2 regions of the Streptomyces sp. NPDC088746 genome follow, and region 2 is predicted to be linked to the other one. Evidence: riboswitches for the same ligand, from Rfam matches in the RefSeq annotation. Region 2 holds a riboswitch; the other holds the start of a gene.

Region 1 (14,053 bases), on a different contig from region 2:
GTCGCGGTGGTCGCGGTCGTGCTCATCGGCATCGGCGCGGCGCTGATGACGGGCGACGACAGCGACGGCAAGAAGGACGAGGCCGGGTCGTCGGCGGGTCCGGCCGACGAGGTCGAGGACTCCCCGAAGCCCGAGAAGTCCGCGAAGGCTTCCCAGGAGGCCGTCGATCTGCCGAAGCAGGACGCGGCGACGCTGACGCTCGGGGGCACGGCGTCCCTGGACAGCACGGTCAAGGGCGCCAAGAGCGCGAACGGCCAGTACATCAGCCTCAACGAGGTCGGCCGGTCGGCCACCTGGACCGTCGATGTGCCGGAGAGCGGCCCGTACACGCTGTACGTGACGTACGGGGTGCCGGGCAAGGACGCCAAGACGTCCCTCACGGTCAACGACGAGGACCCGCGCTCGATCAACATGAAGAACTTCGCGAACGCCGCGGAGGGCGACCTGGAGAAGGGCTGGACGAACACGTACGCGTACGTGCAGCTCGACAAGGGGTCGAACACCCTCATGCTGTCGTGCAACGAGGGCGACTCGTGTGACGCCAACCTCGACCAGCTGTCGCTGAAGTCGGGTCACGTCAAGGACTGATCAGCCGCCCGATACGCTCGGAGAACCAGCACCACCGTCGTCCCGGTCATCGCCCAGCGCGAGCCGGGACGCGGTCGTCCCGGGGGCCGGTCAGGCCGCCGGTGCGTGCTGTTCGACGGTGACCCGGGTCAGCAGGTCCTCGTAGGCGGCGCGGTCGAACTCGCCGGCCGCCGGGGCCAGCACGGTCGCCGTGGACAGGGCCACCGCGCGGATCAGCCGGTCCTGCCAGCCGAGCCCTTCGGCGAGGGCGGAGAGCAGTCCGGCCACGGCGGAGTCGCCCGCGCCGGTGGGGTTGCCCCGTACGGCGGTCGGCGGTGCGGCCCGCCAGACGCCGTCGGGGGTGGCGGCGAGGAGCCCGTCCGCGCCCAGCGACGCGACGACGCTGTGCGCGCCCCGGCGGCGGGCGTCGCGGGTGGCGCGCAGGGGTTCGCGGGCGCCGGTGAGCCGGGCGAGTTCGTCGGCGTTCGGCTTGACGAGGTCGGGGCGGGCGGCGATGCCGCGGCGCAGGGGCTCGCCGTCGGTGTCCAGGAGCACGGGTACGCCGGCCGCGCGGGCGAGCCGTACGAGTTCCGCGTACGCGCCGACGTGGATGCCGGGGGGCAGGCTGCCGCAGAGGGCGACGGCCGCGGCCCCGGGGAGGAGCTCTCCGAACGTGCCGAGGAAGGCCGCCCATTCGCCGGCGCCGATCAGCGGGCCCGGCTCGTTGAGCTGGGTGGTGTCACCGCTGGAGCGGTCGACGACGGCGAGGGTGCGGCGGGTGTTCCCCGCGACGGTGACGAACGCGTCGGTGGGACGGTGGGGGAGTGCGCCGAGGAGTTCGCGCAGGACCGCTCCGGTGGCGCCGCCGGCGAAGCCGGTCACCACGGTCTCGTGGCCGAGCGCGGAGAGCACCCGGGCCACGTTGACGCCCTTGCCGCCGGGGCGCTCGGTCACGTCGTCGACGCGGTGGCTGGTGTGCGGGACGAGTGCGGGGACGGCGTAGGTCAGGTCGAGTGCCGTGTTCAGCGTGACGGTCAGTATCACCTGTACCGGCCCCCTTGATCGTCCGTGCCCACGCGCCGTCTCCCCGCGGCGCCGTCCCTGGTGATCATGCCAAAGAGGCGGCGGCCGTCCCAGGTTTCGGGGACAACCGCCGTCTCTTCGTTACGTGTTCAACCGCCGGTCGTCACGTGTTCAGCCGCCCGTCAGCCGACCGGGGGCTCCACGATCCACTCGCCCCGGCGCATGACGCCCTTGAGCGCGAAGTCCGCGTCCAGGACCACCAGGTCGGCGTCCTTGCCCGGGTCCAGTGAGCCGATCCGGTCGTACAGGCCGAGGAGCCGGGCCGGGTTGGCGGAGATGGACCGGACGACGTCGTCCACGGGGATCCGGTCGACGGTCACGGCCCTGCGGAAGGCGGTGTCCAGGGTGAGGGTGGAGCCCGCGATCGAGCCGCCCTCCACCAGGCGGGCGACGCCGTCCTTGACCTCGACGGCGAGCGGCCCGAGCTCGTAGAAGCCGTCGCCCCCGCCGGCCGCGTCCATGGCGTCGGTGATCAGCGCGACCCGGCCGGCGCCGGCGTGGTGGTAGGCGAGCTCCAGGGCGGCGGGGTGCAGGTGCGTGCCGTCGTTGATCAGCTCGACGGTGACCCGCTCGTCCTCCAGGAGCGCCGCGACCGGGCCGGGCGCGCGGTGGCCTATGGCGGGCATCGCGTTGAAGAGGTGCGTGGCGACGGTGGCGCCCGCGTCGATCGCCTCGACGGTCTGCTCGTACGTCGCGTCCGTGTGGCCGACGGCGGCGATCACCCCGTGCTCCGCGAGCAGCCGTACGGACTCGATGCCGCCCGGGAGTTCGGTGGCGAGGGTGACCATCCTGGCGCTCCCGCGCGCCGCGTCGAGGAGCTTGCGGACCTCCGCGGGGTCGGGGTCGCGGAGGAGGCCCTCGCTGTGGGCGCCCTTGCGGCACGGGGAGATGAAGGGGCCCTCGAAGTGGATTCCGGCGAGCTCGCCCTGCTCGACCAGTTCGGAGAGCATGCCGGCCTGTCGGGCCAGGAAGTCCATCTCGCCGGTGACGGTCGAGGCGACGACGGTCGTCGTGCCGTGGGCGCGGTGCGCCCGCACCGCGGTCAGGGCGTCCTCGGCGGTACCGGTGGCGAAGGACGCGCCACCGCCGCCGTGGTTGTGGATGTCCACGAATCCGGGGACCACCCAGTGGCCCGAGAGGTCGACGGTCCGGGCGTCCTCCCGCGTGCTGCCGGCGATCCGGGTGCCCTCGACGATCACCCGGCCGTTCTCGACGGTGCCGGTGGGAAGCACCACCCGGGCACCTGCGAGAACCGTGCTGTCTGCGCGTCCGGCCATCAGGCGGAAACCTCCGTGGAGAGTAGATCCCAGGCGAGCAGCCCTGCGCCCAGGCATCCGGCGGTGTCCCCGAGGGCCGCCGGGACGATGTGAGGCAGCTTCTGGAACGTGACCCGTTCCTCGACAGCCGCACGCAGTGGTGTGAACAAGGTTTCCCCTGCCTCGGCAAGACCGCCACCGATGATGAGCGTGCGGGGGTCCAGCAGGGTGAGCGCGGTGACCAGTCCGGCGGCCAGCGCGTCGACGGCGTCCCGCCACACGCGCAGGGCCGCCGGGTCGCCCGAGGCGACGGCCTTCGCGCAGTCCGCGGCGTCCGCGTCGGGGTCTCCGGACGCGGCGGCCCAGGCCCTGGACACGGCGGCGGCCGAGGCGAGGGTCTCCAGGCAGCCGCGCTGGCCGCAGCCGCAGTCCGGGCCGTCCGGCCGGACCACGATGTGGCCGATCTCGCCCGCGTAACCGTGGGCGCCCGCCTCGATGGTGCCCGCGATGCCGATGGCGCCGGCGATCCCGGTGCCCAGCGGCACGAACAGGAAGCGGTCCGCTCCCTGGCCGGCACCGATCCGTCCTTCGGCGAGGCCTCCGGTCCGGACGTCGTGGCCGAGCGCGACGGGTATGCCGCCGAGCCGTTCGCCGAGCAGCTTGCGCAGGGGCACGTCGCGCCAGCCCAGGTTCGCGGCGTAGACGGCGATCCCGCGTTCCGCGTCGACGATGCCGGGCACGGCGACCCCGGCGGCGGCGGCACTCTCGCCGAGGTGCTCCTCGCCGTACGCGCGGAGGTCCTCGGCGAAGCGGAGGATCGTCTCCACGACGGCCTCGGCGCCGCGGTCCCTGCCGGTGGCCCGGCGCGCCTCGTGGAGCAGGGTGCCGTCGGCCCCGACCAGAGCGGCCTTCATTCCTGTGCCGCCCACATCGAGGGCGATGACGTGTCTCACGGAAGACAGTTTCGCCCGCCGACCCCTAAAAGGTCTAGTCCACTATCGTGGTTTGTTGAGCACCCATACAAAACGGTCCTGCTAGATTGCCGAATCGATACGCAGGTGGTGTAGACCTCCGTGCGGTCGTTGAGGCAGTATCGCGGGTTCGCCGTCGGGAGCGATGGTGTCCGCGTCGACCAATGTAGGGATGGGCAAGGCTGTGCAGCGGCGCTTTGTGGGTCTGACCGCGGTGGTGGCCGCATTCGGGATGACGGCGACGTTGTCGGGGTGCGGTTCGGACACCGGGGGCGGCGACGTCACCCTGCGACTCGTCGCGGCCGACTACGGTACGGGTGCGGAGAACAGCTCCCAGAAGTACTGGGACGACGTCGCCGGGAAGTTCGAGAAGGCCAACCCCGACATCAAGGTCGAGGTCAGCGTCTACTCCTGGAAGGACGTCGACCGCAAGGTCGCCGAGATGGTGAAGGCCGGCGAGGCCCCCGACATCGCGCAGATCGGTGCGTACGCCGACTTCGCCAAGGCGGACAAGCTCTACGCCGCCGACGAGATGATCGCCATCCGCACCGGGTCGAACTTCCTGCCCTCGCTCACCGACGCGGGAGAGGTCGACAACACTCTGTACGGCCTCCCGTTCGTGGCCAGCACCCGGCTCCTCTTCTACAACAAGGGCCTCTTCGCCAAGGCGGGCCTCGGGGCACCGCAGACCTGGGACGACATCCAGAGCGACGCCACCGTGCTTAAGCAGCGCGGTGTGACCTACCCCTTCGCACTGCCGCTCGGCCCGGAGGAGTCCCAGGCCGAGACCCTGATGTGGCTGCTCAGCGGGGGTGGCGGCTACACGGACGAGGTCGGCAACTACAACATCGACTCCCAGGCCAACATAGAGACCTTCAAGTGGCTGAAGAACAGCCTCGTGGGCAAGGGCCTCACCGGTCCCGTCGCCCCGGGGAAGCTCGACCGGGCGAAGGCCTTCGACGCGTTCACCCAGGGTGACGTCGGCATGCTCAACGGCCACCCGACGCTGATGCAGGAGGCCGAGAAGAAGGGCGTCGAGGTCGGCATGGTCCCGCTGCCCGGGATCGAGGGGCCGACCAAGGGCTCGATGGGCGTGGCCGACTGGATGATGGGCTTCAAGCAGAACGGCCACCGGGCGGAGATCGGCAAGTTCCTCGACTTCGCCTACACGGACGAGAACGTGCTCGCCTTCGCCGACCAGTACGACCTGCTGCCCGTGACCGGCACCGCGTCCGCCGCGATGGAGTCGGACAGCAAGCACAAGCAGCTGCGCGAGTTCCTGTCGGCGCTGCCGAACTCGCAGCTGTACCCGTTCGGCAAGACGTCGTGGGCGCAGGCCAGCGAGAGCATCAAGGAGAAGATCGGCTCGGCGGTCGAGCCCGGCGGCAGCCCGGAGAGCGTGCTCGTGGACATCGCGTCCCAGGCCCGGCAGGCGGAGAGTGCCGAGTAGGTAGGTTGGTTCATATGACCGGCCCTCCCGCTGACGACGCGGACTCCGCTGCCCCGCTCTCCGACCAGGAACGCGCGGTGCTGGCCGTGGAGCGGCGCTCCTGGCCGGGCCCCGGTGCGAAGGAGCGGGCGATCCGGGAAGACCTGGGCATCTCGCCGGTCCGCTACTACCAGCTGCTCAACGCGCTCCTGGACGACCGGCGGGCGCTGGAGGCGGACCCGGTGACGGTGAACCGGCTGCGGCGGGTCCGGGACGCGAGGCGCGGGCGGCGCTGAGCCCCGGCCCTCCCGGGGCTCCGCCCCGGGCCCCGCGCCTCAAACGCCGGCGGGGCTGGGTTTGCCCCGGTGAGCCGCAGGGGTGACGGCGGGCTGGGGCCCTGCCCCGGTGGGCGTCGGGGCCGACGGCTGGGTTCTGCTCCGGTCAGTGCCGGGGCTCCGCCCCGGGCCCCGCGCCTCAAACGCCGGCGGGGCTGGGTTTGCCCCGGTGAGCCGCAGGGGTGACGGCGGGTTGGTTTGCCCCGGTGAGCCGAAGGGATGGCGACTGGGCTGGGTTTAGTTCTGCTCGACGCTACGCTCGGGCCATGGGCAATTCGGCACACCCCATCCCGACCCCGTCCACCCAGGCCGGCCGCGAAGGCCTCGCCGCGCTCCTGGCCCGTCCCTCCCGTGCGGTCGTCGCGCTGGACTTCGACGGCACGCTCGCCGACATCGTCCCGGACCCGGAGCGGTCCCGGGCGCACCCCGATGTCGTCCCGGCCCTCTCCGCGCTCGCCCCCCAGGTCGCCGCCGTCGCCGTGATCACCGGCCGCCCGGCCGACACCGCCGTACGGTACGGAGGCTTCGCGGGGGCGCCGGGACTGGACCACCTCGTCGTCCTGGGGCACTACGGCGCCGAACGCTGGGACGCCGCCACCGCCACCGTCCACGCCCCGCCGCCGGACCCCGGCGTCGAGGCCGTCCGGGCCGCGCTTCCCGCAGTGCTGGAAGGCGCGGACAGCGGTGTCTGGGTCGAGGAGAAGGGCGGCCGCGCGGTCGCCGTGCACACCCGCCGTGCCGCCGACCCGCAGGTCGCCTTCGAGGCACTGCGCACTCCGCTGGGCGACCTGGCCGCGCGTCACGGCCTGATCGTGGAACCGGGCCGTCTCGTCCTGGAGCTGCGCCCGCCGGGCATGGACAAGGGGGTGGCGCTGGAGGAGTACGTGAAGGAGACCGGCGCCGAGACGGTGCTCTACGCCGGTGACGACCTCGGCGACCTCGCCGCCTACGCCGCCGTGGAGAAGCTCCGCACCCAGGGCACCGCAGGTCTGCTGGTGTGCAGCGGCACGGAGGTCCCCGAACTGGCCGACCGCGCCGACCTGTTGCTGTCGGGCCCGGCGGCGGTCGCGGAACTGCTCCGTTCCATCGCCGGGCGCGTCACACAGTCCTAGGCCCGCAGCGCGTCCAGCTGGTCCAGGAACCACTGCTGCGGTGGCAGCGCGGTCGCGGCGGCGGCCAGGCGCTTCGAGCGGGCGCCGCGCTCGTCGGGGTCCATCGTGAGCCCCTCGTGCAGCGCCGCCGCCGTGGCCGACACGTCGTACGGGTTGACCACGATCGCGTCCTCGCCCAGCTCCTCGTACGCCCCCGCCTCGCGGGAGAGCACCAGCGCGCAGCCGTGGTCCGAGACGACCGGGACCTCCTTGGCGACGAGGTTCATGCCGTCGCGGATCGGGTTGACCAGGGCCACGTCCGCCAGCCGGTACGCCGCCAGGGAGCGGGCGAAGTCGTCGTCGACGTGGAGCAGGACCGGGGTCCAGCCCTCGGTGCCGTACTCCGCGTTGATCGCGTCGGCGACCCGCTGCACCTCCGCCGTGTAGTCGCGGTAGACCGAGAGGTCCTGCCGGGAGGGGTAGGCGAAGGCGATGTGCACCACGCGCTCACGCCATTCGGGGCGCTCCTCCAGCAGCGCACGGTAGGCGTGCAGGCCGCGCACGATGTTCTTGGAGAGCTCCGTGCGGTCCACCCGCACGATCGTGCGGCGGTCCGCGCCGACCTGTTCCCGCAGGATCTCCATGCGGTCGTCCACGTCCGCCTCGTGGGAGCGGCGGCGCAGGAAGTCCCCGTCGGCGCCCAGCCCGTGCACCCCGATCCGGGTGCGGCCGGTGCCGCCGAGGATCTCCGTGCAGCTGCTGATGAAGGCGTCCGCCCAGCGGCGGGTGAGGAACGCGGCGCGGTCGGCGCCCAGGATGCCGTTGAGCAACTGCTCGCCGATGTCGTCGGGCAGCAGCCGGAAGTAGTCGACGGGCGCCCACGGGGTGTGCGAGAAGTGCCCGATCCGCAGGTCGGGCCGGAGCTCGCGCAGGAGGCCGGGGACCAGCGAGAGGTGGTAGTCCTGCACCAGGACCGCCGCGCCCTCGCCCGCCTCCTCGGCGAGCGCCTCGGCGAAGGCCTGGTTGTACGCCTCGAAGGAGGCCCACTGCCGGCGGAACTCCGCGTCGAAGACGGGCTCCACCGGCGTCTCGTAGATCATGTGGTGCACGAACCAGAGCACGGAGTTCGCGATGCCGTTGTACGCGTCCGCGTGGACCCCGGCGTCGATGTCGAGCATCCGGACGCCGGGCTCGGAGACACCGCGCCGGACCGCCTCGCGGTCGCCGTCGCCGAGGGCGGCGCACACCCACAGCTTGTCGTCGACGGCGCTCAGGCCGGAGACGAGCCCGCCCCCGCCCCGCTTCGAGTCGAGCGTGCCGTCCTCCCGCCGTGTGTACGACACCGGGCCGCGGTTGGACGCGACGAGTACCTGGGCAGCGTGCTCGGAGACCATGTACCCGAACCTAGCCCGTTCGGGAAGCCGCCAAACGTGAAGTGGGGGCGGAGCCGGACGGGAAGAACCGTTACGCCGCGTTTCGGGAGGCGTACTCCGCGATCTCGCGCATCGGGGGGCGTTCCTCGGTGTCCACCGCATGGGTGTGCGGGACGAACCCGTCGGGCCCCCGCTCGAACTGGGTGATCTCGGGCCGCACGAGGGTCCCCCGGGAGAGCCGCAGCTGCGCCGTCCGGTAGATCGTGGCCGCCATCCGGCCGAGGGCCTGGCCGTCCTGGTGGCGGTGTTTGCGTACGCCGACGTCGACCTGGGCCAGCGCGTCCAGGCCGACCGTGTGCAGGGCGTCGACGAGCAGGCCCAGCTCCACTCCGTAACCGACGGGGAAGGGGAGCTGCTCCAGCAGGGAGCGTCGTACCGCGTACTCGCCGCCCAGCGGCTGGACGAAGCCGGCCAGGCTCGGCCAGTGCAGATTGAGCAGCGGGCGGGCCACCAATTCGGTCACCCGGCCGCCCTGGCCCGCGGCGTCGCCCAGCGGCCGGTCGTACATGGCCTTCACGAACTGCACCGAGGGGTCGGTCAGCAGCGGGCCGACGATCCCGGAGACGAAGCCGGCGGAGAAGTCCTTGAGGTCCGCGTCGACGAAGCAGACGATCTCCCCGCTGGTCACCAGCAGTGATCGCCACAGGACCTCGCCCTTGCCGGGAAGGGCGGGAATCCGGGGGAGTATCGCGTCCCGGTGCACGACCCGGGCGCCGGCCAGCCGCGCCTCCTCGGCGGTGGCGTCGGTGGATCCGGAGTCGATCACCACCAGTTCGTCGACGAGCTGGACCTTCTCCATCAGCTCGCGCCGGATCTCCGCGACGATCGCGCCGACCGTCGCCTCCTCGTTCAGCGCGGGCAGGACGACGCTCACGCGCGAGCGGTGCGGATCCTTCGCCCGCGCGGCCGTGAGCCGGTCCAGCGGGCGGTCGGCAGCAGACCAGGAACGCCTGGTCAGCCAGCGTTCCACCTCTTCCAGCACGGTCGGTACTCCCTGTATGTGATCCATCTCGCGGTTCGGACGACTATCTCGATCGTCCGGTGCTTCGGTTACAGTCTTGAACAACGCGGATGACCCTCGCATGTCGGGGTCGGTCCGCGAATAAACGCCCGGATCCATGGTCCGGTGCCATAGCGCTCATCCAGAGGGACTGAGGGAACGGCCCGTTGAAGTCCCGGCAACCCTCCTGCCGACCGCGAGGTCACGGTGGGGAAGGTGCCAATTCCGTCTTGTGGCGAAATACGTCGCAAGGAAGATGAGGAGAAAGGGCCTCCGCCATCATGGCCGTGCAGACAGTCGCAGCCGACACCCATACCTCCGCAGTGGACCTCGGTCCCGCCGCGGCGCTTTCCTGCCGCGAATGCGGCGAGCGTTTCGAGCTCGGCCCCATTTTCGCCTGTGCGTCCTGTTTCGGGCCGCTCGAAGTGGCGTACGACCTGCCGAGCGGCTCCCCCGAAGAGCTGAAGAAGCGCATCGCCGAGGGCCCGAACAACATCTGGCGCTACGCGCCGCTGCTGCCGGTCCCCGCCGACGTCGCGGACAAGCCCAACATCAACCCCGGTTTCACCAAGCTGGTCAAGGCCGACAACCTGGCCCGTGAGCTGGGCGTCACCGGTGGTCTGTACGTCAAGGACGACTCCGGCAACCCGACGCACTCCTTCAAGGACCGTGTCGTCGCCATCGCCGTCGAGGCCGCCCGCGCCTTCGGGTTCACCACCCTCTCCTGCTCCTCCACCGGCAACCTCGCCGGCGCGGTGGGCGCCGCCGCCGCCCGCGCCGGCTTCCGCTCCTGCGTGTTCATCCCGCACGACCTGGAGCAGGGCAAGGTCGTCATGGCCGCGGTGTACGGCGGCGAGCTGGTCGGCATCGAGGGCAATTACGACGACGTCAACCGCTTCTGCTCGGAGCTCATCGGCGACCCGCTCGGCGAGGGCTGGGGCTTCGTTAACGTCAACCTCCGGCCGTACTACGGCGAGGGCTCCAAGACCCTGGCGTACGAGATCTGTGAGCAGCTCGGCTGGCAGCTGCCCGACCAGCTCGTCATCCCGATCGCGTCCGGCTCGCAGCTCACGAAGATCGACAAGGGGCTCCAGGAGCTGATCAAGCTCGGCCTCGTCGAGGACAAGCCGTACAAGATCTTCGGCGCCCAGGCCGAGGGCTGCTCCCCGGTCTCCACGGCCTTCAAGGCCGGCCACGACGTGGTGCGTCCGCAGAAGCCGAACACCATCGCCAAGTCCCTGGCGATCGGCAACCCGGCCGACGGCCCCTACGTCCTGGACATCGCCCGGCGCACCGGCGGCGCCGTGGAGGACGTGAACGACGAGCAGGTCGTCGACGCGATCAAGCTGCTGGCCCGCACCGAGGGCATCTTCGCGGAGACCGCGGGCGGGGTGACGGTCGGCGTGACGAAGAAGCTGATCGACGCCGGCCTGCTCGACCCGTCCCTCACCACCGTCGTCCTGAACACCGGCGACGGACTGAAGACGCTCGACGCGGTCGCCCCCACGACCGGCCTGTCGGCGACGATCCGGCCCAGCCTGGACGCGTTCCGCGACGCGGGCCTCGCCGCCGCCAACTGACACCCGAGACCGAAGGAAGGCACCCACATGAGCGTCAAGGTCCGTATCCCCACCATCCTCCGCACCTACACGGGCGGTCAGGCCGAGGTCCCGGCCGAGGGTGCCACCCTCTCCGAGGTCATCGCGTCCCTGGAGCAGAACCACCCGGGCATCGGTGCCCGTGTCCTGGACGACCAGGGCAAGCTGCGCCGCTTCGTCAACGTGTACGTCAACGACGACGACGTGCGCTTCGAGGGCGGCCTGGACGCGGTCACCCCGGACGGCGCGGGCGTCTCGATCATCCCGGCCGTCGCCGGAGGCTGATCCCCCGGGGGCCTTACGGCGCCCGACCGCATGACGTGAGCACAGTGGCCCCCTCCGCGGGAAAGCGGAGGGGGCCATTCTGCATGGTTGAGCACGGTACAGTTGGGGAAGTCCCCGCAGCTGCCCGTGCCGCCCGCATATGAGAATGCGCCCGGCCGCGACAAGAAGCAGCCAAAGTAAGTGAACTCCTTGTGGCATAAGTGGCCTTTGTCAGGCCCGACTTGCCCTGGAATCCTATGAATTCCCCCCTTGCGTGCGGTCACCTGTGCCCAGAATTCTCGTCCGATTGACCTGTTGCAGAGGGCAGTTGGGCAGATACATTCGGCCGCGGTCGACGCGTTCCGGCGCACGCCACCCTCTCCTGTCGGAGGGTGAGTTCTGACCCGGGCCCGCGAAGTGCGGTGCTCGTGCAAGGGCCAGTAATAGGGGAGTTAGGCATGGCTCAGGGCACCGTCAAGTGGTTCAACGCGGAGAAGGGGTACGGCTTCATCGCGGTCGACGGTGGTGCGGATGTTTTCGTCCACTACAGCGCGATCCAGATGGACGGGTACCGCACCCTCGAAGAGGGTCAGCGAGTTGAATTCGAGATCTCGCAGGGCCAGAAGGGGCCGCAGGCGGACATGGTCAAGCTCGCCGTCGGCTGAGCTCGGCGCGGTCGGCCAACGACACTACTCACGCACGTGAGGCCCGTACCCCGGCCAGGGGTACGGGCCTCACGTGCGTCCGTACGCCCCCAGGATGTCCACATCCGAAGGATGACGCTTGCACTCGCAGGGGTCGAGTGCTAATCATTGGCGTTAGCACTCTCCAGGTGAGAGTGACAGAAAACTTGGACCGGGCCGGTGAGGCCCGCAGGCCCGGTGGGGCAAGGAACCACCGAGCACGCTGGCCGTCCGTCGCGGGCGCCACTCGGTCCGGAGAAATCCACCCCTGTCCGGGAGGACCACTTCACATGGCCAAGATCATCGCGTTCGACGAGGAGGCACGGCGCGGTCTCGAGCGCGGGATGAACCAGCTCGCCGACGCCGTCAAGGTCACCCTCGGCCCCAAGGGCCGTAACGTCGTCCTCGAGAAGAAGTGGGGCGCGCCCACGATCACCAACGATGGTGTTTCCATCGCCAAGGAGATCGAGCTCGAGGACCCGTACGAGAAGATCGGTGCGGAGCTGGTCAAGGAGGTCGCCAAGAAGACGGACGACGTCGCCGGCGACGGTACGACCACCGCCACCGTTCTCGCCCAGGCGCTCGTCCGCGAGGGCCTGCGCAACGTCGCCGCCGGTGCCAACCCGATGGCTCTGAAGCGTGGCATCGAGAAGGCCGTCGAGGCCGTCTCCGCCGCTCTGCTGGAGCAGGCGAAGGACGTGGAGACCAAGGAGCAGATCGCTTCGACGGCCTCCATCTCCGCCGCCGACACCGAGATCGGCGCCAAGATCGCCGAGGCGATGGACAAGGTCGGCAAGGAAGGCGTCATCACCGTCGAGGAGTCCCAGACCTTCGGTCTGGAGCTCGAGCTCACCGAGGGTATGCGCTTCGACAAGGGCTACATCTCGGCGTACTTCGCCACCGACATGGAGCGCATGGAGTCGTCCTTCGACGACCCGTACATCCTGATCGTCAACTCCAAGATCAGCAACGTGAAGGACCTCCTTCCGCTGCTCGAGAAGGTCATGCAGTCGGGCAAGCCCCTGCTGATCATCGCGGAGGACGTCGAGGGCGAGGCGCTGTCGACCCTGGTCGTCAACAAGATCCGTGGCACCTTCAAGTCCGTCGCCGTCAAGGCTCCGGGCTTCGGTGACCGCCGCAAGGCCATGCTCGGTGACATCGCCATCCTCACCGGTGGCACCGTCATCTCCGAGGAGGTCGGTCTCAAGCTGGAGAACGCCGGTCTCGACCTGCTCGGCACCGCCCGCAAGGTCGTTATCACCAAGGACGAGACGACCATCGTCGACGGTGGCGGCGAGAGCGACCAGGTCCAGGGTCGCGTCAAGCAGATCCGTGCCGAGATCGAGAACTCCGACTCGGACTACGACCGCGAGAAGCTCCAGGAGCGCCTCGCGAAGCTGGCCGGCGGCGTGGCCGTCATCAAGGCCGGCGCCGCCACCGAGGTGGAGCTCAAGGAGCGCAAGCACCGCATCGAGGACGCGGTGCGCAACGCCAAGGCCGCCGTCGAGGAGGGCATCGTCGCCGGTGGTGGCGTGGCTCTGCTCCAGGCCTCGGCCGTCTTCGAGAAGCTCGACCTGACCGGTGACGAGGCCACGGGCGCCAACGCCGTGAAGCTCGCGCTGGAGGCCCCGCTCAAGCAGATCGCCGTCAACGGTGGTCTCGAGGGTGGAGTCATCGTCGAGAAGGTGCGCAACCTGCCGATCGGTCACGGCCTCAACGCCGCGACCGGTGAGTACGTCGACATGATCGCCGAGGGCATCATCGACCCGGCGAAGGTCACGCGCTCCGCTCTGCAGAACGCCGCGTCCATCGCAGCGCTCTTCCTCACCACCGAGGCCGTCATCGCCGACAAGCCGGAGAAGGCCTCTGCGGCCGCTCCGGGCGGCATGCCGGGCGGTGACATGGACTTCTGATCCTCGGATCAGCAGCTCCAGGCGGTACCGCGGTATCCGTACGACGCCGGCCCCCGGGATTCGTTCCCGGGGGCCGGCGTCGTCGTTCGTCGCCGTGGTGCGGTGTTCTGATGCGGCGGGTCAGGACCCGTCGGTGTTCGACGGGCCGAAGAACTCGATCTCGGCGATGGCCACCTGCTTGTCCGAGGACGCGGCGTGGGCCGACTCGACGGTGAAGCGCACCTTGACGGCATCGCCGACGCGGAAGGCCCGTCGCTGGCCTCCGGTGCCCTGATCCAGGGTCAGATGGCGGGTCGACCGCTTTCCGTCCTTGGTCGTGATCGTCGCCTTGATGCGCTGCGGCAGCGCGGACTTGTTCAGGTCGTCGGCCTTGATGGACACACCCGGGGTGATGATCACGTCCAGCAGCCGGGTCGGCTGGTCGAAGCGG
Region 2 (14,053 bases):
CGCTTCGAGTGGGTCCTGCTGGACTTCGCCATCTGGAGCGCGGGCGCCGTCACCGTGCCGGTGTACGAGACCAGCTCCGCCGAGCAGGTCCAGTGGATACTCGGCGACTCGGGCGCGGTCGCGGTCGTCGTGGAGAGCGGGACCCACGCGGAGTCCGTCACCTCGGTGCGGGACCGGCTCCCCGGTCTGCGCCACGTCTGGGAGATCGACCGGGGTGCCGTCGGCGAGCTCGTCGCGGCGGGTGCCGAGGTCTCCGACGAGTCGCTGGACCTGCGCATGGTGAGCGCCAAGGCCGACGACCCGGCGACGATCGTCTACACCTCGGGCACCACCGGCCGCCCCAAGGGCTGTGTGCTGACGCACCGCAGCTTCTTCGCGGAGTGCGGCAACATCGTGGAGCGGCTCAAGCCCCTCTTCCGCACCGGCGAGTGCTCCGTCCTCCTCTTCCTTCCCACGGCGCACGTCTTCGGCCGCCTGGTCGAGGTCGCGTCGGTGATGGCCCCGATCAAGCTCGGCTGCGTGCCGGACATCAAGAACCTGACGGACGAGCTGGCCTCGTTCCGGCCGACGCTGATCCTCGGTGTGCCGCGGGTGTTCGAGAAGGTCTACAACTCGGCGCGGGCCAAGGCCCAGGCCGACGGCAAGGGCAAGATCTTCGACCGGGCCGCGGACACCGCGATCGCGTACAGCCGCGCGCTGGGCACGCCCGAGGGCCCCTCGGTGGGCCTGAAGGTCAAGCACAAGGTCTTCGACAAGCTGGTGTTCAGCAAGCTGCGGGCCGTGCTCGGCGGCCGCGGCGAGTACGCGATCTCCGGCGGCGCCCCGCTGGGCGAGCGGCTCGGCCACTTCTTCCGCGGCATCGGCTTCACGGTGCTGGAGGGCTACGGCCTCACCGAGAGCTGCGCGGCCACCGCGTTCAATCCGTGGGACCGGCAGAAGATCGGTACGGTCGGCCAGCCGCTGCCGGGCTCGGTCGTGCGGATCGCGGACGACGGCGAGGTGCTGCTGCACGGCGAGCACCTGTTCACCGGCTACTGGCAGAACGAGGCCGCGACGGCCGAGGCGCTGGCCGACGGCTGGTTCCACACGGGTGACATCGGCACGCTCGACGCGGACGGCTATCTCGCGATCACGGGCCGCAAGAAGGAGATCATCGTCACGGCGGGCGGCAAGAACGTCGCGCCCGCGGTGATCGAGGACCGGATCCGCGCGCACGCCCTGGTGGCCGAGTGCATGGTCGTCGGCGACGGACGTCCGTTCGTCGGCGCGCTGCTCACCCTCGACGAGGAGTTCCTCTCCCGCTGGGCCGAGGAGAACGGCAAGCCGGCCGGTTCGACGGCGGTCTCGCTGCGCGACGACCCCGATCTGCTGGCCGAGGTGCAGCGGGCCGTGGACGACGGCAACGCGGCGGTCTCCAAGGCGGAGTCGGTACGCAAGTTCCGCGTGCTGGCGGCTCAGTTCACCGAGGAGGCGGGTCACATCACGCCCTCGCTGAAGCTGAAGCGCAACGTCGTGGCGAAGGACTTCGCGGACGAGGTGGAGTCGCTCTACCGCGGCTGAACCCGGACGCACGCAGAAGGAGGGGCCCGCACGGCGAACCGTGCGGGCCCCTCCTCGCGCGTGGTCAGAGCAGCGTCTTCAGCTGCTCGGCGAGCAGGTCCCAGCGCCACTTCTCCTCGACCCACGCCCTGCCCCGCTCCCCCATGCGCCGGCGCAGTTCCGGGTCGCGGAGCAGGGTGACGATCCGGTCGGCGGACTCCTCGGCGGAGCCGCCCCGCACCACCCAGCCGGTCTCACCGTCGAGCACGGCGTCGGGGGCGCCCCCCGAGTCGCCCCCCACGACGGGCAGTCCGGTCGCCGACGCCTCCAGGTAGACGATGCCGAGGCCTTCGACGTCGAGTCCGCCGCGCCGGGTGCGGCAGGGCATGGCGAAGACGTCGCCGGCGCCGTAGTGCGCGGGCAGCTCCTCCCAGGGCACCGGCCCGGTGAAGCGCACGGAGTCCTCGACGCCGGTCTCGGCCGCCAGCTTCTTCAGCTGCCCGGCGTACGGGCCGCCGCCCACGACGAGCAGGACCGCGTCCGGCACGCGCGCCAGGATCGCGGGCATGGCCAGGATGAGCGTGTCCTGGCCCTTGCGCGGCACCAGCCGCGAGACGCACACGACGACGGGCCGGTCAGCGAGCCCGAGCCGGGCCCTGATCCGGTCGCCGCCGGAGGCCGGGTGGAAGGTCCTCTCGTCGACCCCTGGCGGCAGCTGCACCATGCGGGCCGCGGCCTCGGGGGTGAGCGCCGCGGCGATCCTGGACCGGGTGTACTCGCCGAGGTAGGTGAGGGTGTCGGTGCCCTCCCCGACGCGGCGCAGCAGCTGCCGGGAGGCGGGCAGTTGTGCCCAGCCGGCCTCGTGGCCGTGGGTGGTGGCCACGATCTTGCGGGCGCCGGCCCCGCGCAACGCGGGCGCCATCAGCCCGAGGGGGGCGGCCGCGCCGAACCACACGGAGGAGCAGCCGTGTTCACGCAGCAGCCGGACCGCCCGCCGGGTGACCCCCGGGGTGGGCAGCAGCATCGTCGTACGGTCGCGTACGACGGTGAACGGCTGCTCGGCGTCGAAGGCGGCGGTGGCCTCGGCGCCTTCCGTGCCGCGCTTCCAGGTGGAGGCGTAGACCACGATCCGGTCGGGATCCATGCGCAGCGCCATGTTGTGGAGGAAGGCCTGGATGCCGCCGGGCCGGGGCGGGAAGTCGTTCGTCACGATCAGCGTCTTGTCCATCGCCGCCGACAGTACCGGGCGGCCCGACGGCCCTGCCTGACGGCTCCCGCACAGGCCGGGCCTGCATCATGGCGTGCATGACGGTCAGGACGGACGCGATCAACCGGGCTCCGGCCCTCGCCGTATGGGGTCTCACCCGGGCGGTGCTGCTGCTCTGCGTCTTCAAGGTGTTCACGGTGCCGGGCCCCGACGTCACGAGCGACGTCTCGGTGATCTACCGGGGCTGGTACGAGGTGCTCCGCACCGGCACGTACCCGCTGGACGACGTCACGTGGCAGTATCCGCCCGCCGCCGCCCTCGCCGTGCTCTCCCCGGATCTGCTGCCGTTCCTGGAGTACGCCTCCGCCTTCTTCGTCCTCGTACTGCTGTGTGACGCGCTGGTGTTCGGTCTTCTGCTGTACGCGGGAAGCCGTCCGGGCATGCGCGACGCGGGCGCCTGGCTGTGGGTGGCGGGCGTGCCGCTGCTCGGGCCGACCGTGTACGCGCGCTACGACCTGATGGTGACGGCCGTCGCGGTGGCGGCGCTGCTGGCGGGTGTCCGTCACCCCCGGGTGCTGGGGGCGCTGGCCGCCTTCGGCACGCTGCTGAAGGTGTGGCCGGTGCTGGTGCTGGTGGGCACCGCCCGGGGCAGGGCCACCCGCCGTTCCTGGTCGGCGGCGGCGGTGACGGGCGCGCTGCTGGCCCTGGTGGCGGCGGTGGCGGTGCCCGGCGCGTACGCCTTCCTGACGTTCCAGCGGGACCGGGGGCTGGAGATCGAGTCGCTGGGGGCGCTCGTCTTCCACGTGGCCCGGCAGTTCGGCTGGGAGGGCCGGGTGGAGCTCCGCTACGGCTCGATGGAGTTCGCCGGCCCGCATGTGGCGCTGGTGAGCACCCTGGCCCTGGCGCTGAGCGTGCTGGCCTTCGGCTGGCTGCTGGTGTGGCGGCTGCGGGCCCGCACGTTCGCGGTGCACACCCCGGCCGACGCGGCGTTCACCGCGGTGCTGCTGTTCACCGTGACCAGCCGCGTCATCAGCCCCCAGTACATGGTGTGGCCGCTCGGTGTCGCCGCGGTGTGCCTGGCCTTCCGGGGCAGCAGGATGGCGCTGCCCGCGTGTCTGGTCCTGGTGGCCACGGCCGTCACCCTGCTGGAGTTCCCGCTCGGCTTCGGGCATGTGGTGGCCAGCGACGCGGAGGGCCTGGAGCTCATGGCCGTACGCAACGGTCTGCTGCTCGCCGCGACGCTGAGCGCCGGGCGGCGGCTCTGGCGGGACACCGTGCCGCGGGCGGAGCGGGGGCGGGCGGCGGAGCGGGTCAGCCCAGCCGGGCGCGCAGATACTCCCGCCAGCGCGCCGTGAAGTCCTGGGGCGTGGTGCCGAGCACCGTGTGCATGGCCTGCTCGACTGCCCCGTCCCGCTCGGAACGGCTCCCCACGGCCCTGTAGAAGGCGATCAGCTCCTCCTCGCCCCAGTCCCTCGCGATCAGCTCGCAGGCCAGCCAGGCGCCCTCGTACGCCTGGGAGAGCTTCGCCGCGTCCTCGCCGAAGCCGAAGTCCTCGTCGGCCGGGAGCCGGGCGGGCAGGTCACCGCCCCGGACGGCCTCGGCGAGCTCCGGTGCGATCTCCGGGGCGGTGCGGCTCTCCTGGCGGTAGGCGGTCCAGTCGGCGAAGCCCTCGGAGAGCCAGACGGGTGTGGCGGCGGAGGTGTGTGCCCGGGTCGCCACATGGGTGGTCTCGTGGGTGAGGACGACCCGCTGCCCGAAGTCGCCGAGCATTCCGTACGCCTGCGGATTGACGATCACCCGGTCCGCGGGCTCCCGGCCGCTTCCGCCCACCTTGCCGGTGGTGACCGCCGCTATGCCCTGGTAGCTGGCCGCGGGTGAGTCCAGGAGCCCCGCCATGTCCTCCACGGACTCCGGGACGAGCACCACGACCCGCTCGGCCCAGGGCTCCGGCCAGGTGCCGGTGACGGCCGGGACGGCCCGGTCCGCGGTGGCCGCGATCCGGCGCAGCTCCGCGGTCCGGCGGCCGACCCCGAGGACCAGGCTGTGCGTGCCCCGTACGACCTCGACGTCGCCCTGCTGCCAGAGCTGCTCCGGGGAGCCGTCGGCGGCCCGGTCGGCGGCGATGTACCAACGGCCGCCCTCCCCCCGGCGGACCAGCTCCACCGTGCGGGAGGAAGCCATGGGGGCCATGTCGTAGCCCTTGATCCGGTAGCGCAGTTCGACCTCGGCGGTCACCCGGTCCGCGCCCTCGCCGGTGACGCCCTTCACCTTGTACGCCCAGGACTCCAGCGGCACGTCGGCGAGGTTGCTCAGTTCGGTGCGCTGTGCGGCCCGGAAGGAGGCGGCACGGGGGTCGAGCGCGGCCAGGTACGCGCCGGTGTCGTGCTCCATGACCGCCTCGGCCCGGCGGTCCAGGGCGGCGCCGACCTCCCGCGCGGTGATGCCGGTGCCGGAGTCCCCGGGGCCGGCGCAGGCGGGCGCGAGCAGCAGGGCGGCGAGCACGGCGCCCGCCGTGCTCCGTCTGCGGGTGCGCTCCCGCCGCGCGTCCTGCGTCCGAACAGCCATCGGGCCGATCGTACGGTCATACGCGGGTGACCGAGGAGACGGGCGTCATGCCGACGGGGCCGTGGCGCACCGGCGCTCCGGGGTACGGGGCGTGGGAGCGGGAGGGGGAAGGAAAAAGCCCCGCCCGCCGGTGACCTGTGGTCTCCGGCGGGCGGGGCTCCGTCGAGGGGTACCGCGATTCGCCCGTTCGGGCGTCAGACGCGCACGCCGAACTGGAAGGTGCCCATGTAGTCCATCGACTCGTAGCGGACCACGGCGCCGGGCTTCGGGGCGTGCAGGATCTGGTTGTTGCCCGCGTACAGGCCCACGTGCGAGGTGTTGTTGAAGAAGACCAGGTCGCCCGGCTTCAGGGCGCTGCGGCCGATCCGGACACCGTCGTTGATCTGGGTGTACGTGGTGCGGGTGATCTGGACGCCGGCCTGGGCGTAGGCCCACTGGGTCAGACCCGAGCAGTCGTAGGCGTTGGGGCCGGTGGCACCGGAGACGTACGCCTTGCCCTGCTGCGTGGAGGCGGCCTGGAGGGCGGCGGCGCCACGGGCGGAGGCGGGGACCTCGTTGCCGAGGTCGACCCGGTCACCGGCGGCGCGGCTGGCGCGCTGCTCGTCCTCGGCCATCTTGGCGCGCTCGGCCGCGGTGAGGGTGTTCAGCAGCTTCTGCGCGTCGGCGAGCTTGCCCTGGTACTTCTTCTTGTTCTCGTTGAGCGACTTGCGGACGTCGGCGAGGTCCGCGAGCTTGCCCTCGGCCTCCTTGCGCTGCTGCGCGAGGGTGCGCTGCTTCGCCTGGATCTTCTGCAGCGACTCGGCCTGCTTGGCCGTCAGCTGGTCGAGCGCGGAGGCCTGGTCGAGGAAGCTGTCCGGGTCCGAGGAGAGCAGCAGCTGGACCGACGGGTCGAGGCCACCGGAGCGGTACTGGGCCGTCGCGAGCGAACCGAGCTCGCCGCGCAGGGCGTTGAGCTCGTCCTGGCCGCGGGCGACCTTGTCCTGGAGCGCGTCGGCCTGCTTCTTGAGCTTGTCCTGCTGCTCCTTGGCGCCGTTGGCCTTCTCGGTGGCGACCTCGGCCTCGTGGTAGAGCTTGTCGACCTTCGCCTTGACCTCGCTCTTGGTCGGCTTGGGGTCGGCGTGGGCGGCCTGGGAGGTCAGGGCCACGGCCGCGGCGGCGGTCGCGGTGAGCACGGTCACGCGAGTGCGGCTCGGCTGCTTGGGACGACGGTGGGACGCCACGAAGGCGAGCTCCTTCTTCCTCGAGCCGCCTACCGGGCTGTGGGGGAAAGAATCCCCGGCTCCGTGCACGTCACGGACTCGGCGGTTCCTTCGCCGTCACCCCGGGTGGGCAATCAACCGTGCGAAGGTTCGAGGCCTGACCCTAGTGACCATCTTGTGATCAGTTCAAATCCTCACGAGCAAAATCTCGTCACACCAGGCACTTCTTTACTTTCATCACACTGCGCGTAGCGGCGACTTGACGGTACGTTCCAAAAATTCCGGCAAGTCACTCATGTCTCACATGACGCCTCAGACGCGCGAAAGGCGCTTCAGGAGCAAGGCGGACGCGACCGGACGCGCGCCGGCCTTCGCCACCCCGTCGGCGACTTCGCGGTCGGTGGAGACCACGACGACGGGCCTGCCCGGCGGTTCGGCGCGCGCCAGTTGCCGGATCAGCTCGTCCGCGGTCACGCCCGCCTTGCTGAAGAGGACGCGGACCCCGCGGGGTGGTGCGAGCAGGACCGGGACGGCCAGTTCGGCGCCGTCGAAGACGCAGGTCATCTCGGCCCCGGTCTGCGCCGCGAGGACCGAGAGGCCGCCCAGGAGGCGCAACCGCTGCTTCTCCAGCGGCATCTGCGGATAGCCGGTCTTGGTGACGTTGTAGCCGTCGACGATCAGATGCGCCTGCGGCAGGGCGAGCAGCTGGTCGAGCAGCGCCGGATCGGTCTCCGAAAGGGCCCTGGCGGCAATGTCCTTCGGTGACATCCGGCCGGGCTCCACAGCTTCGACGCTGTCCGCGGGGCGGAGCGAGGAAGGGGGCAGGGCCAGTTCACGGCGGAGACCCTGTGCCGCGTCGAGCACGGTGTCCAGGAGCAGCCGCAGCCGCATGTCCTCGACCGAGCGCCCCTCCCTGGCCGCCCGGCGGCCCGCCTCGACGGAGGCCTCCGCCTCGGCCAGCCGCGCCTTGAGCCGGCGGGACTCGCTCTCGGCCGCGGAGACCTGGGCCGCGGCCTCGGCCCGCACGGCGTCGGTCTCGGCGCCCGCCTTGCGCAGAGCCGCCTCTCCGCGCTTCACCTCGCTGAGGGCGCTGCGCAGTTTGCGGTGGAGGGAGTCGGTCTCCTTGCGGGAGGCCTCCAGCTCCGAGCGCAGCCGTTCGGTGTCGGCCCTGGTCTGGCCGCGGGCGCGGTCGAGCTCCTCACGCAGCCGCTCCAGCTCGCGCCTGGTCTCCTCGTCCGCACGCTCGGCGTGGGCCCGCTGGACCTCCTCGCCGGCCGCGGCCACCAGCTTGACCCAGCCCGGCGGCCGCAGCACATAGGCGGCGGCCGCCACATCGACGGGGTCTGCGGCGGCGGGCGCGGCACCGGACGCGAGGGCGTCGGCCAGCTCCGGCTGGGTCTGGCCGATCCGCTCACCGATGCGCCGGCGGAACACCGGGTCGCTCTCCAGGGCCGCGGCCATCGCGTTACCCGCGAACTTGGCCCGCCTGCTCGGGGTGAACCGGGCGTACTGCCGGAGCTGGGCGGGGAGTTCGCCGACGGTCAGACCGCCGAACGCGTCCGAGACCAGCGCGACCACCTTGCGGCGCACGCCCTCGGGCAGCGGACGGTCGAGCGACTCCGCGGTGCCGTCGGCCGCGTCGGCCGGTCCGGCGCCGCCTGTCGGCTGCTCCACCATCCATCACCCCAATATGTCTGTCCGCACGGCCCCGTCAGGAGTCGGCACCAGGCCTGTCGACCAGTTCGATCTGGTCCACGGCGTTGCACCAACGACAGCGCACCGACTCGATGGTCTCACTGACCACCTCGCGCTCCTCGACACTCGACTCCCCGGCCAGGTCGAGATGCACGTACTCCACGACCTTGGAGGAGCGCGTCACATCGAAACGGGTCAGGTTGCCGCAGAGCGTGCAGCGCCAGCGGGTCCCGTCCGTCGGCTGGGGAACCGTCGTCATCGTTGCGTCCTCTTTCGTCGTTCGTCGAGTCTCGTGCGTGCCCAGGCTTCGATCTCGCGGTGCGCCGTCGAACTGCGGATGTACTGCTGTAACCCTACGGCCTTGCGCATACCTATCGGCACGGCGAGGCGGTCTGTCCTGTTCTCGCCTGGTGCGTCATGCTCTGTGCGTGACCTATCGGCGGGCAGTCCACTGGCGGAGGCGGGCCGGAGAGCTCCGGGCCGCGGCCGCGGCGGGCGGCGCCCCGGTGACGTACGGGCTGATCGCGCTCTGCTGCGCGGTGTTCCTGATCAGCCCGCTCTCCGGGTTCAACCCCGCCTATGGCGGCGCCGACGCGCTGCTGGCCGCTCAGGCCGGGTACTTCGAGCGGTGGGGCGTGATCCCCGCCGAGCTCGTGGAGGGCTCGGCCCACGCGGTCCTGACCCCGCTGACCGCGCTCTTCGTCCACGGCAGCTGGCTGCACCTGCTGGGCAACATGCTCTTCCTCTACGTGTTCGGCGCGATGGCCGAGGAGCGCATGGGCCGCACCGAGTTCACCTTCTTCTATCTCGCCTGCGGTTACTTCGCCCTGGTGGCCTACGCGGTGGTGCACGCGGACTCCGACCAGACACTGGTCGGCGCGTCGGGGGCGATCTCAGCGGTGCTCGGCGCGTTCCTCCATCTCTTCCCCCGGGCCCGTGTCACCAGCCTCTTCCCCTTCCTCTTCTTCCTGCCGCTGCGTTTCCCCGCCTGGATCGTGCTCGTGTTCTGGTTCGTCCTGCAGTGGCTGGCGGCGCGGAGCGCGGGCAGCGGCCCGGGCGTGGCGTACCTCGCGCACGTGGCGGGTTTCGCGGCCGGGTTCCTCTACTCCTGGGTGAGGTTCGGGCGTACTAGAGTGAAGTCTCCAGCCACGGCCACTGAGGGAGAAAGCCAGCCGTGATCACCGCGATCGTGCTCATCAAAACCAGCGTGGACCGGATTCCCGAGATCGCCGAGGCCATCGCCGCGCTGGACAGTGTCAGCGAGGTCTTCTCGGTCACCGGCACGTACGACCTGATCGCCATGGTCCGGGTCGCCCGGCACGACGATCTGGCCGACGTCATCCCGGGCCGGATCAGCAAGATCCAGGGCGTCGAGGGCACCGACACCCACGTGGCCTTCCGCACCTACTCGCAGCACGACCTCGAGGCGGCCTTCGCCATCGGGCTCGACGCCTGAGACGGCGTACGGCTCCGGCCGGGGACGGGGCGACATGCCTCCCGTCCCCGGCCGGAGCCGTCTCCGGACCCGCTCAGACCTGCGCGGCGCCCCGGTCGGGCACGCAGCGGCCCTCCTCGGTGCGGTAGCTCCAGCGGGCGCCCTTGCTGACGAGCTCGCGGACGGCGCCCAGGAACCTCTCGATGTGCTCGTCCGGCGTGCCGGCGCCGAAGCTCACCCGAATGGCGTTGAGGGACCTCTCCCCCGGCGCGGCCTCCGGCGCGCCACACTCACCCGGCTCCTGCGGCTCGCTGCCCAGCAGGGTCCGCACCAGCGGGTGTGCGCAGAACAGTCCGTCGCGCACCCCGATGCCGTACTCGGCGGAGAGTGCCGCGGCGAAGTGCGAGCTGTTCCATCCCTCGACCACGAAGGAGATGACGCCGACCCTCGGGGCGTCGTCGCCGAAGAGCGAGAGCACCTTGACCTGGGGAACGCCGGCGAGCCCCTCACGGACCCGTGTCACCAGCCGCTGCTCCCGGGCGACCAGCCGGTCGAACCCGGCCTCGGTCAGGGCCTTGCAGGCCGAGGCGATGGAGTAGACGCCGATGACGTTGGGCGATCCCGCCTCGTGCCGGGCCGGGGTGGTGTGCCACTCGACGTCCACACCGCCGTCGGTGCGCCGGGCGACCTTACGGGAGGCGCCGCCACCCGCGAGATACGGCTCCGCGTCCACCAGCCAGTCGGCGCGGCCGGCGAGGACGCCCGAGCCGAAGGGCGCGTACAGCTTGTGCCCGGAGAAGGCGACCCAGTCGACGTCCAGCTCGGCGATGTCCACCGGGTGGTGGGGTGCCAGCTGCGCCGCGTCGAGCACGATCCGCGCCCCGTGGGCGTGGGCGGCTGCGGCCAGTTCCTTCACCGGCCACAGCTCACCGGTGACGTTGGACGCGCCCGTCACGCAGACCAGTGCCGGGTCACTGAGGCCACGGCCGGCCAGCGCCCGCTCCAGCGTGGCGACCGCCTGGTCCGGGGTACGCGGGGCGTCCAGGTAGGTCACCCGGGCGTCACGCCAGGGCAGCAGCGAGGCGTGGTGCTCGGTCTCGAACACGAACACCTCGCAGCCGGCGGGCAGCGCGGCGGCGAGCAGGTTGAGGGAGTCGGTCGTCGAGCGGGTGAAGACCACCTGGTCCTCCGCGCGGCAGCCGAGGAACTCCGCCACGGTCCGGCGGCTGTTCTCGAACAGGTCGGTGGAGAGCTGCGAGAGGTAGCCGGCGCCCCGGTGCACGCTGCCGTAGTACGGGGCATAGGCCGCCACGTCGTCCCAGACCCGCTGGAGCGCCGGAGCACTGGCCGCGTAGTCGAGGGCGGCGTAGGTGACGTCTCCGCCGGTAACGAGCGGAACGGTGACATCGGCGCCCAGAACCGGCAGAGGGGCACAAATGGACTGGTCGACGGCAGCGGTGGAGACAGACATGGCGAACTCCCGTAAAAGGCAGGCGAGATCCACGCACCGGCGGCCCGACAGGACGCAGCAGTGCGGGGAGAGAAAGAAAAAGGGGTGTGCGGAGGAGGGCCTAGAGCCCTATCGCATTCGCTTGCTCACAGAAGACTCCCTGGGACCAGGACCCCAAGGGGTGGCATCCAACGATGCCGAGGGGCCCGCGCTTGCCACAGACCTCGCTGCCTGCGGCCTGGTCTTCACCCGGGGCACCCCGCCACGGACGGAGGGTTGCCGGACAGCGGGCCGGGGCCGTAGTCGCTGTCACTCATGACCTGCGCAGCATCTTGCCATACCCACGGCGACGCGCAAGGGCGCAGTCCGCGATCCGGACTGCGCCCTCGCTCACACCCTGCGCGCTCAGGCGTTGCTGGCCGCCACCCAGCGCTCCAGCGCGCTCCTGGCCGCGCCCGAGTCGATCGACTGCGCGGCCCGCGCGATCCCGGCCGCGAGCTGCTCCTCCAGCGACCCCTCGACCGGGTCCAGCGCGACCAGTGCGGCAGCCGAGTTGAGCAGCACCGCGTCGCGTACGGGGCCGGTCTCCCCGTCGAGCAGCCGGCGGGCCACATCCGCGTTGTACGAGGAGTCCGCGCCGCGCAGCGCCTCGACGGGGACCAGGTCCAGGCCGACGTCGCGGGGGTCGAAGGCCTGCTCGCGCACGGTGCCGTCGCGGACGATCCAGACCCGCGAGGTCGCCGTGGTGGTCAGCTCGTCGAGCCCGTCGTCGCCCCGGAAGACGAGTGCCGAATTCCCCCGGTCCGCCAGCACGCCCGCGACGATGGGCGCCATCTTCGGGTCGGCGACCCCGATGGCCTGGGAACGCACCCGGGCCGGGTTGGTGAGAGGGCCCAGGATGTTGAAGGTGGTCTGCGTGCCCAGCTCCTTGCGCGCCCTGGCCGCGTACCGCAGGGCGGGGTGGAACTTCACGGCGAAGCAGAAGGTGATGCCCGCCTCCTCGGCGACGGCGACGACGCGCTGCGGCGTCAGTTCGAGGTTGACGCCGAGCTTCTCCAGCACGTCGGAGGCCCCGCTCGCCGAGGAGGAGGCCCGGTTGCCGTGCTTGACGACCTTCGCGCCGGTCCCCGCGACGACGATCGCCGACATGGTGGAGATGTTGACCGTCTTGGCCATGTCGCCGCCGGTGCCCACGATGTCGACCGTGCGGCCGGGCACCTCGATGGTGTGGGCGTGCTCGTACATGGCGCGGACGAGTCCGGTGACCTCGTCGACGGTCTCGCCCTTGGCCCGCAGGGCGACGGCGAAGCCCGCGATCTGCACGTCCGTGGCCTCGCCGCTCATGATGCGGTCCATGGCCCACGCGGTGTCGTCCGCGCCCAGGTGCTCGCCGCGCAGCAGGGGGGTCAGCACGCCGGGCCAGGTACGGTCCGCCACGCTGTCGCCGCCGTCCGGGGTCACAACGTTCATGGTCCGCTCCTGGGGGTCCACAGCCGATACAAGGGATCGCCTCCCACCCTATCCAGGCCCGGGGGCAGCGAAGAGCCCCGTCCATCGGATGGACGGGGCTCCTGCTGTGGCGGTCAGCTGAGGTGATCAGTGGTGGCCGTGGCCGCTGGTGATCTCCTTGTACTCCTCGGCGGTGGGCTTGGCGATCTGGTTGTCCTCGCCGTAGTAGCTCTTGCTGAGCCTGGCCCGGAGCTTCTGCAGCGCCGAAGGCTTGCGCTCGACACCGTTCTCGTCGACCGTCGGGCCGATCTCGACCGGCTTGTACTGCTCGTGCGCGGTGAGCGTGTGCAGCTGGCCGGGGCTGAGCGGCTCGTGGATCTCGACGAACTCACCGTGCGGCAGGCGCTTGATGGTGCCGGACTCGCGCCCGTGCAGCACCTTCTCCTTGTCGCGGCGCTGGAGTCCGAGGCAGATCCGCCGGGTGACGACGAACGCGACGACCGGGCCGACGAAGAAGGCGATCCGTACGAACCAGCTGATCGCGTTGAGCGACATGTGGAAGTGGGTCGCCCAGATGTCGTTGCCGCCGCCGATCAGCATGACGAAGTAGATCGTCACCCAGGCGACGCCGAGACCCGTACGGGTCGGAGCGTTGCGCGGACGGTCCAGGATGTGGTGCTCGCGCTTGTCCCCGGTGATCCAGGACTCGATGAACGGATAGAGCGCGAGTGCCCCGAGCACCACACCGAAGAGGACCAGCGGGATCAGCACGCCGAGGACCAGCGTGTGGCCCCAGAGGTTGATCTCCCAGCCCGGCATGACACGGACGAAGCCTTCGGCGAAGCCCATGTACCAGTCCGGCTGGGCGCCCGTGGACACCTGGTCGGGACGGTAGGGGCCGAGCGCCCAGATCGGGTTGATCGAGGCGATGCCCGCGATGATCGCGATGAAGCCGAAGACCAGGAAGAAGAATCCGCCTGCCTTGGCCATGTAGACCGGCAGCAGCGGCATGCCGACGACGTTCTTGTTCGTCTTGCCCGGACCCGCGAACTGCGTGTGCTTGTGGAAGAACACCAGGATGAGGTGGCCGACCACGAGCCCGAGCATGATGCCCGGCAGCAGCAGGATGTGGATCGAGTAGAACCTCGCGATGATGTCGGTCCCGGGGAACTCCCCGCCGAACAGGAACATCGAGATGTACGTGCCCACGATCGGCATCGACAGGATCGCGCCCTGCGTGAAGCGCACACCCGTGCCGGAGAGCAGGTCGTCCGGGAGCGAGTAGCCGGTGAACCCGGTGAACATGCCGAGGACGAACAGCAGGAAGCCGAACAGCCAGTTGATCTCGCGCGGCTTGCGGTACGCGCCGGTGAAGAACACCCGGAACATGTGCACGAACATGCCGGCGAGGAAGATCACCGCTGCCCAGTGGTGGATCTGCCGGACGAGCAGACCACCGCGGACGTCGAAGCTGATGTCCAGCGTCGAGGCGTAGGCCTCGGACATCCGGATGC

What was found. A riboswitch is a leader RNA that binds a small molecule or an ion and turns the genes downstream of it on or off. The one in region 2 is predicted to bind S-adenosylmethionine.
Region 1: linked by a shared signal. The riboswitch ahead of thrC (threonine synthase) and the one ahead of ACIP63_RS01970 (aminotransferase class V-fold PLP-dependent enzyme) in region 2 are both predicted to bind S-adenosylmethionine.

Annotation. Positions count from the first base shown of each region.
Region 1 is NZ_JBIVLA010000002.1:150,262-164,314, forward strand. It holds gene ACIP63_RS08045 (carbohydrate-binding protein) at 1-588, shown strand, start outside; gene ACIP63_RS08050 (1-phosphofructokinase family hexose kinase) at 679-1,611, opposite strand; gene nagA (N-acetylglucosamine-6-phosphate deacetylase) at 1,773-2,927, opposite strand; gene ACIP63_RS08060 (ROK family protein) at 2,927-3,820, opposite strand; gene ACIP63_RS08065 (ABC transporter substrate-binding protein) at 4,050-5,327, shown strand; gene ACIP63_RS08070 (DUF3263 domain-containing protein) at 5,342-5,602, shown strand; gene otsB (trehalose-phosphatase) at 5,908-6,753, shown strand; gene ACIP63_RS08080 (trehalose-6-phosphate synthase) at 6,750-8,126, opposite strand; gene ACIP63_RS08085 (glucosyl-3-phosphoglycerate synthase) at 8,197-9,147, opposite strand; SAM riboswitch class I at 9,301-9,428, shown strand; gene thrC (threonine synthase) at 9,447-10,745, shown strand; gene ACIP63_RS08095 (MoaD/ThiS family protein) at 10,773-11,048, shown strand; gene ACIP63_RS08100 (cold-shock protein) at 11,486-11,692, shown strand; gene groL (chaperonin GroEL) at 12,001-13,623, shown strand; gene ACIP63_RS08110 (NADase-type glycan-binding domain-containing protein) at 13,744-14,053, opposite strand, start outside.
Region 2 is NZ_JBIVLA010000001.1:416,720-430,772, forward strand. It holds gene ACIP63_RS01925 (AMP-dependent synthetase/ligase) at 1-1,560, shown strand, start outside; gene ACIP63_RS01930 (glycosyltransferase family 4 protein) at 1,625-2,767, opposite strand; gene ACIP63_RS01935 (glycosyltransferase 87 family protein) at 2,845-4,101, shown strand; gene ACIP63_RS01940 (hypothetical protein) at 4,058-5,311, opposite strand; gene ACIP63_RS01945 (NlpC/P60 family protein) at 5,506-6,531, opposite strand; gene ACIP63_RS01950 (NYN domain-containing protein) at 6,823-8,184, opposite strand; gene ACIP63_RS01955 (hypothetical protein) at 8,222-8,464, opposite strand; gene ACIP63_RS01960 (rhomboid family intramembrane serine protease) at 8,616-9,383, shown strand; gene ACIP63_RS01965 (Lrp/AsnC family transcriptional regulator) at 9,380-9,661, shown strand; gene ACIP63_RS01970 (aminotransferase class V-fold PLP-dependent enzyme) at 9,735-11,111, opposite strand; SAM riboswitch class IV at 11,294-11,411, opposite strand; gene trpD (anthranilate phosphoribosyltransferase) at 11,496-12,560, opposite strand; gene ACIP63_RS01980 (cytochrome bc complex cytochrome b subunit) at 12,687-14,053, opposite strand, start outside.